2 regions of the Allobosea sp. LjRoot237 genome follow, and region 1 is predicted to be linked to the other one. Evidence: riboswitches for the same ligand, from Rfam matches in the RefSeq annotation. Region 1 holds a riboswitch; the other holds the start of a gene.

Region 1 (6,002 bases):
AATATCTGTAGGCAAGTTTGAACCTGGCATCGGAATCGTCCGGCTTTAGTTCGAGCAGCCTCTCCATAGACGCAATAAACAGATAGTCATCTTTCGCTAATTCGGCGTACTTACCAAGTGATTTACAAGCTTCAACCTCGGATACCGATCCCGCCGCGATCTCCGCATGTATAAGTGATATGACGCGAGCGCATTCGACATCCGCATCCGCAAGCTGAAAATTAAGCAAGGCATGGCCAATAAAATCAGCGCGCGTCTCATGGTCATTAGAATTTAATGCTGCCTTCTCAAACGTTTTAGCCGCAGATATATACTCATTAAAACTAATCAGTGCGCGGGCAAGATAAGAAATAATGATTGCATCTCTATCATTTCTATTTACAATTTCCTTGATCTTGTCGAGACTTCCTCCGCTTGCATACCTAATATGCATGCTTTCCTTTGCGGCGTCCCACCTATCAACATCTATACTACTACTGAAATTGCGCTTGTAGCTTTCCTCGATCTGCCGCTGTAGTTCATCGTTCTTAACAAGAACGGCATACTCAAGAACCCTGCGATGCTGAGAGTCCGTCCAATCAGGCTTGGGCACCGCCCAATCTTCCAACTGTTGCCCATCCGAAGTCGGCTCCTGCTCCTCCGCAATCCTCGTTTTGTCCTCCGAAGCGGAGCCGGTGCTCGCAGAAGGCGCGTTGGAAGGCGACGTTGCGCCAAAGTCCTTTGGGCTAAGCGAAGATACCATTTCCATGAATTTTCCGAAGCAACTGTCCGGATTCTGGCGTAAAAATGGTATATACTCAATATCTCCTTGAAGACCTCCGGGCTTACGCACGCCATCTTCAAGAAGAATTATGACAGGAATTTGCCTACCAATGGCAAGTCCGATCTCTTGTATAATCCAATCAGAAGTCTTCCACTCCAATTCTACTGACTTACCAGTAATTCTGGCGAGAAAATCAGCTCGCTCTCGTTTAACCACTTTTTCCTTACGGCTACATATAGCAATGAATAGATTTGAATCTTGAACAAGTGAAAGCACCTTCACCGCGAGCGCTGTAGGTTCCGCGACTTCAGCATGGACCCATGAGAAATCCGGTCGAATACGGTGAGTCTGATCAAAAAAATCTGTGAACTTTCTGATTAAATGCTTATCGTTTTCGGTAAAGCTGTGGCCGACAAATGCTCTAATTTCGGTCACGAGTGGCACCTATGAGCTTTGCTTGATTCGCATTTACGGCATGATCTATCGGCGCCGATTTGAATAGCGCAATCTAACCTCTGGTGTTATCCACGCCGTGTTCGAGAGTTCCGCGGCTCGAACTAACGGCTTCTTTTGGGCGAGGGAATTTCGCTCGTTGGTCAATTGGTGGTCAATTGGTCGCATGTAGATATCGGTACATCAGCGATATCAAAGTATTAGGCTTTGGTGTTGTCTCCTGCTCCGGGAGCCAGCATTTTCGAGGGCTTGAGCGGCGGCCGCTTGGGCCCTTTTTGCTTTCCGGAGACGGAACGGTGCAGCGGGAGGCGCGACAGACGGCGGTGCGACTCTTCGGGCTCCAGCTTTCCCTGCGCCGCTGCGCCGCCCTGATCGGCTGGGGCGCCGTCGCCATCGTCATCCTCGCGACCCTGTCTCCCATCGGCGCTCGCCCCCACCTTGCCTATCTGGGACCGCAGATCGAACGCTTCGCCGCCTATCTGATCGCCGCCGCGGCGCTCGCCATCGCCTATCCGTCGCGCAAGGGCGTGATTCTCCTGTGCATCGTCGCCGGCGCCGCCGGGCTCGAACTCGCCCAGCATTTCGAGGCGAGCAGGCACGCCCGTGCCTTGGATGCGCTGGTCAAGATCATGGGCGGCCTGACCGGGCTTGCCGTCGTGGCGCTGTGCGAGCGGCTCTGGCCGAAGCGCGCCGGCGCCCTTGCCACGGCCCGCCGCCAGGACTGACCGCGGATTCGCCGCCCTGCCCTCTGCTATGCTGCCGGCTGCACGCTGGCGAAGGCTTCGGCGATGCGTTGCGGCGCCGTCGGTCGCGCATACATGCGGTCGAGATAGCGCTGGAGCCGCGGGAAGCCATCGAGTAGGCCCTGCTCGTTCGCCCAGTCCATCAGGTAGGCGGTGACACAATCAGCCGCACCGATCTGCTCGCCGACGATGAAGTCGCGGCCCTCCATATGGGCCTCCAGCACCGCTGCCATGCGCCGGAACTCCTCGCTGGCCAGCGCGATGTCCTGCGGCAGCCGCTGCTCTTCGGGATAGAGGAAGCTGTGCTTGGTGATGCGCCAGAGCGGCTGCTCCAGCTCGGTCATCGCGAACAGGATCCAGCGGTAGACTTGCGCCCGCTCGTCGAGATCGTCCGGTAGCAGGCGCTTCTCCGGGAACTTCTCGGCGAGGTAGAGGATGATCGCCGCCGATTCCGGCAAGACACGGTCGCCGTCGACCAGCACCGGCAGCTTGCCGGCCGGGTTGATCTTCAGGAACTCGGGCGTCTGCGCCTCGCCGCCGAGCAGATCGACGTGGATGTAGTCGAACGACACCCCGAGTTCCTTCAGGCCCCATAGGGCGCGCAGGGTCCGCGTCGGTCCGAATCCATAGAGCTTCATCATCGTCTCCTCCCTTGTGATCGTCGGTTCTCGTGCTTCGACGCTCCGCCGCTAGCTGACAAAGCTACCGCGAGACTCGATCCGAGCCGCTCAGAAAATACATACTAATCGGTCTGTATATCATTCGACCTGACAGGCCCTGTCAGCAATCGCCAGCGCAGCTCGCCTGTTTTTGCGGAACGATCCTGCTAGGGAGGGGCCAATCAGCAGAAGGCATCGACCTCATGACCGAGCGTTTCACCGAGACTCTCCGCCAGGCCAGCCAGCCGGCCTGGTCGCAATCCGTCGGCCACCGCTTCGTCGCCGAGCTGCTAGGCGGCACGGTGTCTGACGCGGTCATGTCCCGCTACCTGATCCAGGATCATCGCTTCCTCGACAGCTTCCTGACCCTGCTGGGGGCCGCGCTCGCCGCCGCCGACAGCTTCGAGGCCCGCCTGCGCTTCGGGCGTTTCATCGGCATGGTCTGCGGCGAGGAGAACACCTATTTCCTGCGCGCCTTCGCGGCCCTCGGCATCAGCGAGCGCGAGCGTGCGGAACAGCCCGACACGAAGGCCACCGCCGGCTTCAAGGCGATCATGCGCGAAGCCGCCGCGACGCACTCCTACGCCGCCGCCCTTTCCGTCCTGGTCGTGGCCGAATGGCTCTATCTCGACTGGGCGCAAACCGCGTCCCAACCGCTGCCGGCGAACTTCGTCCACGCCGAGTGGGTCACCCTGCACGACAACCCCGACTTCCGCGACTTCGTCGGCTTCCTGCGGACAGAGCTCGATCGTGTCGGACCGAGCGAAGCCGAGACGAGCCAGGACTTCTTCCTGCGAGCCGTCGCGCTGGAGCGGGCCTTCTTCGACTCGGCTTATGACGGTGAGGCCTGATAAAGAAATCCCTCAGCGGCTGAAGACCACTGCAGCTCTTCTGGCCTTTGAAGAGAGCCTTCACCGCCGATGGCAGGCTCAAGCCCTCCCCCCGCTTGCGGTGGGGAGGGTTGGGTGGGGGGCAGTGCCGCTCGGCACTGAACTGAAAGAACGAACTCGCCCTGCTTTCCGGCCCCCCATCCCTAGCCCTTCCCCGCCGCAAGCGGGGGGAAGGGAATAGCCGGACCTTCCAGCAATTGCCCTGTGCCGGCCCGGAGTTCGACGTGACAGGCGCGGGCCGGTCTGCCACAAGGGCCTACGAGAGACGGGGGCGTTCGCCGCGAGGCGAGCTGAGAAGCACCCTTCGAACCTGAACCAGATCATGCTGGCGGAGGGAGTCGCTCGGGGCAGCCTCGTCAGCGCTTATCCCCGTGCCCGCCTTCCACCGGAAAGGCGAGCCTTGACGACGCATGGCGCGACAGAGCGGTGCCAGCCCTCGCTGCGAGGCCGGTGATGGCGGCGATCACCCCTGCCCTGCGGACCATTCTCGTCCTGCTGCTCTGCTGGCAGGGCTCAGTCTGGCTGTTCCAGCCGCCGCGCTACATCCTGCCCTCGCCGCTCGACGTCGCCCTCGCCTTCCAGCGCCAGCCCGGCTTTCTCGCCAGCCACAGCCTGACCACCATGGCCGAGATCGCGCTCGGCTTCGTGCTCGGCTCAGCGTTCGGCGCGCTGACGGCGGTCGCGATCGTGGCACTGCCGCGGCTCGGGCGCCTGCTCTGGCCGGTCCTGCTCGTCCTCCAGTCTTTCCCCGTCTTCGTCATCGCGCCGCTGCTGGTCGTCTGGTTCGGCTTCGGCATGGGCTCGAAGGTGATCATGGCGACGATCATCATCTTCTTTCCCGTAGCCTCCGCCTTTGCCGACGGCCTGCGCCGGACCGATCCCGAGCTCATCGACGCCACCGCGCTGACGACAGCAACGCATTGGCAGACGCTGCGCCATGTCCGCTTGCCGCTGGCCATGCCCAGCCTGCTCACAGGGCTGCGGGTCGCGGCACCGCTCGCACCGCTCGGCGCCGTGATCGGCGAATGGGTCGGCTCCTCGGCCGGGCTCGGCTTCGTCATGGTCCAGGCCAATGCCCGCATGCAGACCGACACGGTCTTCGCCGCGATGACCGTGCTCGCCGTGCTCAGCCTCGTCCTGCGCCATCTCGTCGACGCGCTCGGCCCGCGCCTCATTCCCTGGACGAGCGAGCCGTGAGGCAAAATCTCCGTTCAAAAACTGCTGCGAAACCCAAGAATGGCGCGCGAACCCCTCCCCCTTGTGGGGAGGGGCAGGGGTGGGGGTCGGAAAGTCGGAGCGATTCGCGGCCGGATCGAGCAGGCTCGCTACTACAAGCTACCAAGAACCCAGTCGTTCCACCCCCATCCCCAACCCTTCCTCACAAGGGGGAAGGGAGGCACCCCACTTCGCCTTTCGCAGAGAATCTCCATCAAGCAGAAGGATCTCGCCGCATGACCCTACGCGCCCTCACCAGACGCGCCCTGCTCGCCACCAGCCTCGCTTTGGCGGCCGGCCTCGCCAGCCCGGCGCGCGCCGCCGACAAGCTCACTGTCATGCTCGAATGGTTCGTCAATCCGGACCATGCGCCACTGGTCGTCGCGCAGCAGCTCGGCCTGTTCAGGGAGGCCGGGCTCGAGGTCACGATGGTGCCGCCCTCCGACCCCTCGGCGGTGCCGCGCCTCGTCGCCGCCGGCCAGGCCGATATCGGCATCCACTACCAGCCCAATCTCTATCTCGACCACGCCGCCGGCATCCCGATCGTCCGCTTCGGCACGCTGGTCGAGACCCCGCTCAACAGCGTCATCGTCAAGGCCGACGGGCCGATCAAGAGCCTCGCCGATCTCAAGGGCAAGACGATCGGCTATGCCGTCTCGGGCACCGAGACCACCCTGCTCGGCCAGATGCTGGCCAAGGCGGGCCTCAAACTCGACGACGTCAAGCTGGTCAACGTCAACTTCGCGCTCTCGGCCGCCCTGATCAGCGGCCGGGTCGACGCCACCATTGGCGGTTACCGCAATTTCGAGCTGACGCAGCTGAAGCTCGAGGGCCATCCCGGCACGGCCTTCTACCCCGAGGAGCACGGCGTTCCCGCCTATGACGAATTGATCCTGATCACCCGCCGCGAGCTCCTGGGCGACACCCGCCTCGCCCGCTTCCTCGATGCGGTCGAGAAGGCCGCGCTCTATCTCACCAATCATCCGCAGGAGGCCTGGAAGCTCTTCATCGCCGCCCATCCCGATCTCGACGACGCCCTCAACCGCCAGGCCTGGACGGACACGCTGCCGCGCTTCGCCAAGCGCCCGCGCGCCCTCGACCAGCGCCGCTACGAGCGCTTCGGCGCCTTTCTTGTCGAACGCGGCCTGATCAAGAAGGCCCCGGCGATCGCCGAGATCGCGGGCGAGGTGAAATAGAGCGGATGGCAGGCTCATCCGCCGCCCCCCAAGACAATCACTTGAACGGCTCCCTCGCCGCTACTGGAGCGCACGGCCCTCCC
Region 2 (6,002 bases), 3.2 Mb from region 1:
CGCTCGGGCCAGCCGCGCCTGCCCCTCGGGACCGACCTCCGGCAGCACGAGCTGGCGGGCATAGCGATCGCTCATGGCTCCCTCCACGTTAGCCAAGCAGGGCTCGGCCGAGCACCGGGGTCGACGGCGCGGCCATGTCGCGCGGCTCCATCGGCCCGGCCTCGAAGGCGAGGCGCCCGGCCTCGACCGCGCGGGCGAAGGCGGCCGCCATCGCTGCGGGATCGCCGGCTTTCGCGACCGCGGTGTTGAGCAGGACGGCGTCGTAGCCGAGCTCCATCGCCGCGGCCGCATGCGAGGGCAGACCGATGCCGGCGTCGACGACGAGCGGGATATCGGGGAAATGCGCCCGCAGCGCCCGCAGGCCGTAAGGGTTGTTCAGGCCCTTGCCGGTGCCGATCGGCGCGCCCCAGGGCATCAGCACCCGGCAGCCGGCCTCGACCAGCCGCTCGGCCACGACGAGGTCCTCGGTCATATAGGGGAAGACCTCGAAGCCGTCGGCGCAGAGGATGCGCGCCGCCTCGGTGAGGCCGAACACATCGGGCTGGAGCGTGTCGGCCTCGCCGATCACCTCCAACTTGATCCAGGGCGTGCCGAAGACCTCGCGCGCCATCTGCGCCGTCGTCACCGCCTCCTTGACCGAATGGCAGCCGGCCGTGTTCGGCAGCACTTTCACGCCGAGCCCGCGGATCAGCGCCCAGAAATCCTGGCCGCCACCGAGACGCCCGGCTTCGCGGCGCAGCGAGACCGTGACGACATCGACGCCGGCCGCTTCGACCGCCCGCTGCAGCACGGCCGGCGACGGGTATTGTGCCGTGCCGAGAAAAAGGCGCGAGCGCGGGGTGAAGCCGTAAAAGTCCATCGCCTCAGCCTCCCTGCATCGGCGCGAGGATCTCAAGCCGATCGCCTTCTGCGAGAACGGTCTGCGCCCGCGCGGCGGCGGATACGAAAGTCTCGTTCACGGCAGTCGCGACGACCGCCCCGGCATAGCCCAGCTCGGCCAGCGCCTCGGCCAGGACCGGGGCGGCGACCTCACGCGTGTCGCCGTTGACGATGATCTGCATCGGACAGCTCCTTGGATGCGATGAGACGATCGGCCGCCTGCCGGGCCAGTGCCGGCGAGAGCAGGAAGCCGTGGCGGAAAAGGCCGTTGAAACGGAGCACCCGGCCGTCCTCGACGATGCGGGGCAGGTTGTCGGGAAAGGCGGGGCGGACATCGGCGCGCAATTCGACGATCTCGGCCTCGCCGAAGGCTGGATGCAGCGCGTAGGCGGCACTGAGCAATTCGATTGCCGAGCGTGCGCTGACGCGACGGCGATCATCACTCTCGATCATCGTCGCACCGATCATGAAGTGCCCGTCGGAGCGTGGCACGACATAGAGCGGAATCCGCGGATGCAGCAGCCGGACCGGGCGGCTCAGGCTGATCTCGTTCGTACGCAGCACCAGCATCTCGCCGCGCACGCCGCGCAGCGCGCTCAGTCGGTCGCGAGCGGACAGGCCACGGCAATCGACGATGCGATCGGCGTCGAGCCCCGCCTCCTCGACCGCCACGCCATAATGGATCGGCACACCGGTCGCCCGAAGCGCCTGCGCCAGTGCCGCCATGGCCGGGCGCGGGTCGAGATGAGCCTCCTGCGCGAAGAACAGGCCTTGGCGGAAGCGGCCGGCGAGATCGGGCTCCAGCGCGGCAACGCTATCGGCATCGAGCCGCTCGAAGCCGTCCGTGCGTGCAGCAAAGCGCGTCAGCTCGCTGGCGTCGCGCGCCGGGGCGAGCACGAGCGTGCCATGCGCAAGCGTGCCGGGATAATGGCGCGGCCACCAGTCGAGCGCTTGCTGGCCCAGGGTTACGACCACCTCCTCGGCGCTCTCGCCTTCGCACCAGGGCGCCAGCATGCCGCCGGCGGACCAGGAGCACGCTTGCTCGCCGAGCGCGGCAGCGCGCTCGAACAGCTCGACCGCGACGCCGCGCTCGGCCAGTTCGAGCGCCGTCACGAGGCCGGCGACGCCGGCCCCGATCACAGCGACGCGCATGGCCCCTACTCCGCCGCCGGCAGATAGAGATTGCCGCCCTTCTTGAGGAACTCCTCCGACTTCTCCGCCATGCCCTGAGAGGCCATCGCTTCGAGCGCCGCACGCTCATTGTCGCCCATCGCCAGCACTTCGGCGCGCAGGTCCTGGGTGATTTTCATCGAGCAGAACTTGGGTCCGCACATCGAGCAGAAATGCGCGACCTTGTGGGCATCCTTCGGCAGGGTCTCGTCGTGGAAGGCGCGTGCCGTGTCCGGATCGAGCGCCAGGTTGAACTGGTCCTCCCAGCGGAAGTCGAAACGGGCGCGCGATACCGCGTCATCGCGGATCTTCGCGGCAGGATGGCCCTTGGCGAGGTCGGCGGCGTGGGCCGCGATCCGGTAGGTGATGACGCCGGTCTTGACGTCGTCGCGGTCCGGCAGGCCGAGATGCTCCTTCGGCGTGACGTAGCAGAGCATGGCGCAGCCGAACCAGCCGATCATCGCCGCGCCGATGCCTGAGGTGATGTGGTCATAGCCCGGCGCGATGTCGGTGGTCAGGGGTCCGAGCGTATAGAACGGGGCTTCGCCGCATTCGCGCAGCTGCTTGTCCATATTCTCCTTGATCTTGTGCATCGGCACATGGCCGGGGCCCTCGATCATCACCTGGCAGCCCTTGTCCCAGGCGGTCTTGGTGAGCTCGCCCAAGGTCTCCAGCTCGGCGAACTGGGCGCGGTCGTTGGCGTCGGCGATCGAGCCTGGACGCAGGCCGTCGCCGAGCGAGAAGGAGACGTCGTACTTGCGCATGATCTCGCAGATCTCGTCGAAGCGCTCGTAGAGGAAGCTCTCCTTGTGATGCGCCAGGCACCAGCGCGCCATGATCGAGCCGCCGCGCGAGACGATGCCGGTGACGCGCGAGGCCGTCAGCGGCACGTAGGGAAGCCTGACGCCGGCGTGGATGGTGAAATAGTCGACACCCTGCTCGGCCTGCTCGATCAGCGTGTCCTTGAACACCTCCCAGTCGAGCTTGATCGGGTCGCCGCCGACCTTCTCCAGCGCCTGGTAGATCGGCACGGTGCCGATCGGCACCGGCGAGTTGCGCAGGATCCAGGAACGGATGTTGTGGATGTTGCGGCCGGTCGAGAGGTCCATCACCGTGTCGGCGCCCCAGCGGATCGCCCAGACCAGCTTCTCGACCTCCTCGGCGGCGCCGGAGGTCACGGCCGAGTTGCCGATATTGGCGTTGATCTTGACCAGGAAGTTGCGGCCGATCGCCATCGGCTCGAGCTCGGGATGGTTGATGTTGGCCGGGATGATGGCGCGGCCCAGAGCGATCTCCTCGCGGACGAATTCGGGCGTGACGAATTCGGGCACCGAGGCGCCGAAGCTCTCGCCATCGGCATGGCGCTCGCGCGCGCCCTCCAGCATGGCGGCGCGGCCGAGATTCTCGCGATGCGCGACATAGGTCATCTCGGGCGTGATGATGCCGGCTTTGGCGAACTCGTATTGCGTCGCCATCTGGCCGGGCTTCGCCTCGAGGATCGCGCGCTGCGCCGGGCAGGCCGGGACGAGTTGCGCTTCGCTGATATGGCCGTTGTCGGCGGCCGTGACCATGCGGCCGGGCACCGTCTCGAAGCCGCGCGCATCGAGCCAGGCCCGGCGCGGCTGCACCAGGCCGGCATTGAGGTCGATCTTCGCATCGGTCTCGGTATAGGGGCCGGACGGATCGTAGATCCGCACCGGCGGCTCGGCGTCGGTGGTCAGGACGACCTCGCGGAAGGGCACGCGCATCTCGGGATGCTCGGGCGCTGCGACATAGATCTTGCGCGAGCCGATGATCGGCCCTGTCGTCACGCTCTGCGGCGCGGTTTTGACGCTGTTCTTCTGGGGCTTGGTGTGGGCGTTCATGTCAGGATCTCCTCCCTCTCAGGTTCAGGAGATCCGGGGCGTCTGACGGTCCAGTCGCTGTCTGCGGATGCACTTGTGGCGCAGCCGCGTTCCAGTCCCTCCGCCGGTATGACCCGGATCAGGTTCGATGGGTTCGGCCGTCAGGCCATCTCAGCTCTTATCGAGCACCCCTCGGAACGAGGCGGAGGTTAGAACCGTCGTGATCTGCGCGCAACTGGCAAAGGACTACGCCTTTGCGCCGCGCGGCCATGCGCGGCGAGCATTACACGCGGAGACGTCGGAAAATCAGGCGGTGATGTCGAGATTGCCGCCCTGCCCGGCGGGGAGCGTTGCCTGCTGCTGCTCGGACGCCTGCTGGAGCATCGTGACCAGCGCCTGATCGGAATCGGCGTTCTGCTTGACCATCTCAAGCTGGAGCGCCTGCTGCGTGGCAGCCGACTTCATGCTGACCAGGCTTTGTGCGATCGCGACCGACATTTCGCTCATGGCAGGCTCCTCGCCGCGAACATAGGCAGCGAGCCTTACCCAAATCTAAATCCGAACCCGCGAGCTCTAGCGGGTGGGCGCGATGATCGACGGCACCGGCTTAGGCATCGGGATGTCGCGGTTTGGCTCCGGCGGTCCCGAACGGTCTCGCGCCAGCCGCTCGCGCTCGCGCAGGACACGCAACCGCTCGGATTGCGGCTCGCTCTTTTGCAGTTCGCCGGCATTGGGCGCCATCGGCACGCCGGGCGCGCGCTGAGGTGGCGACGATTGCGCCGCGACGGCCTCGGCCGCAACGAGACCTAGGAAAATCAGCCCGATCAGGAACCAATGGGTCTTGCGCATGGCACCCCCTCCAGTCCAGCCGGCAGCCATGACCGGCCCGATGGAATAACCAGCAAGGGCCGGGCTGGTTCCAGCGCGGCTCCGGAATTGACCTCAACGCCGCCAGCTTTGACGTCGGCCGCAAGCGCTCAGTCGTCGCGCGCCTGGATCGAGCGGCTTGAGCAAAACGGGGCGGCGCCGTCGCGCCGCCCCGCTTCACCTCACTGCTGGTTCTGGCCGGTGAGCAGCGGCGTGATCCGGCGCAGCGTCACGCGGCGGTTCTCACGCGAATCGCCTTGCGTCTGGACCTTGGGATACTGCTCGCCATAGCCCTGCGTTGTCAGGTTCTCGGCGGGGATACCGAAATCGCGGGTCAGGATCTCGGCGACCGACTGGGCGCGACGATCCGAGAGCGACAGGTTGTCGATGTCGGAGCCGACCGCATCGGTATGGCCCTCGACCATGAAGACCTCGTTCGGTGCGCGCTCGACCGCCTGGCGCACCGCCTGCGCGATCACCCTGAGGCGCCCGCCCTGGTCCGGCGTGATGGTCCAGGAACCGGACTCGAAGTTGATCGTGTCGACGTCGACGCTGCGCATATGGGCGCGCAGATCGGGCGAGTAGCGGACCTCGTCGAGTGTGTAACGGCGTGGCACCGGGGCGACCGGCGGGGCGGTGATCGTCTCGTAGATCAGCCGCTCGTCGGCGCGCTCGGCATCGACGATGTAGCGCTCGCGCGGGATCCGCAGCGGCGGCGGTGGCAGCACCACCACCTCCTCGGCGAAGCGGGCCTGCGGCCCATCGCGGCGGACATTGTCGATCATCACGAACTCGGCGCCGTCGCGCTCGCGCCGCGAGCGGCGCAGCAGCCGGCCTTCGCTATCGGTCACCGTGACGATCTGCGTGCCATCGGGACGATTATAGACTGTCACATTCTCCTCGCCGCGACGCTCGCTGCGGGTGTCGAGGCCGAGATCGCGGAAGCGCTGGGTCTCGTCGTAGCGGATGACGGCCCGGTCGTCGTCGCCGCGGATGATGGTGCGGCCGGGCTCGCGGATGATGGTGACATCGCCCTCGCGGCGCTCCTCGCGCCGGCCGCGGACGTCGTCGAGCCGCGTCGCGCCTTGCGTCGCCATGATGCCGCCGATCGCAGCGGCACCGAGACCGATCGCAGCGGCGCCGCCGAGCCCGATGCCGCCACGGCGGCCCTGACGGTCAGGCACGGGCTGGCCCGGAATCCCAGGTTGCGCCGGCTGTGACAGGGCTCCGGGCTGCTGGCCC

What was found. A riboswitch is a leader RNA that binds a small molecule or an ion and turns the genes downstream of it on or off. The one in region 1 is predicted to bind thiamine pyrophosphate.
Region 2: it holds a riboswitch for thiamine pyrophosphate, as region 1 does, so the genes downstream of both, thiC (phosphomethylpyrimidine synthase ThiC) here and ACSQ24_RS09195 (ABC transporter permease) in region 1, are expected to answer to the same signal.

The regions. Positions count from the first base shown of each region.
Region 1 is NZ_CAXUQP020000001.1:1,907,984-1,913,985, reverse strand. Features, by position in the region: gene ACSQ24_RS09215 (tetratricopeptide repeat protein) at 1-1,198, opposite strand, end outside; gene ACSQ24_RS09210 (VanZ family protein) at 1,513-1,941, shown strand; gene ACSQ24_RS09205 (glutathione S-transferase family protein) at 1,968-2,597, opposite strand; gene ACSQ24_RS09200 (TenA family protein) at 2,822-3,469, shown strand; TPP riboswitch at 3,766-3,862, shown strand; gene ACSQ24_RS09195 (ABC transporter permease) at 3,962-4,705, shown strand; gene ACSQ24_RS09190 (ABC transporter substrate-binding protein) at 4,960-5,919, shown strand.
Region 2 is NZ_CAXUQP020000001.1:5,114,599-5,120,600, reverse strand. Features, by position in the region: gene ACSQ24_RS24910 (HesA/MoeB/ThiF family protein) at 1-75, opposite strand, end outside; gene ACSQ24_RS24905 (thiazole synthase) at 89-859, opposite strand; gene thiS (sulfur carrier protein ThiS) at 864-1,061, opposite strand; gene thiO (glycine oxidase ThiO) at 1,030-2,031, opposite strand; gene thiC (phosphomethylpyrimidine synthase ThiC) at 2,037-3,914, opposite strand; TPP riboswitch at 3,992-4,096, opposite strand; gene ACSQ24_RS24885 (hypothetical protein) at 4,200-4,400, opposite strand; gene ACSQ24_RS24880 (hypothetical protein) at 4,467-4,742, opposite strand; gene ACSQ24_RS24875 (OmpA family protein) at 4,943-5,944, opposite strand.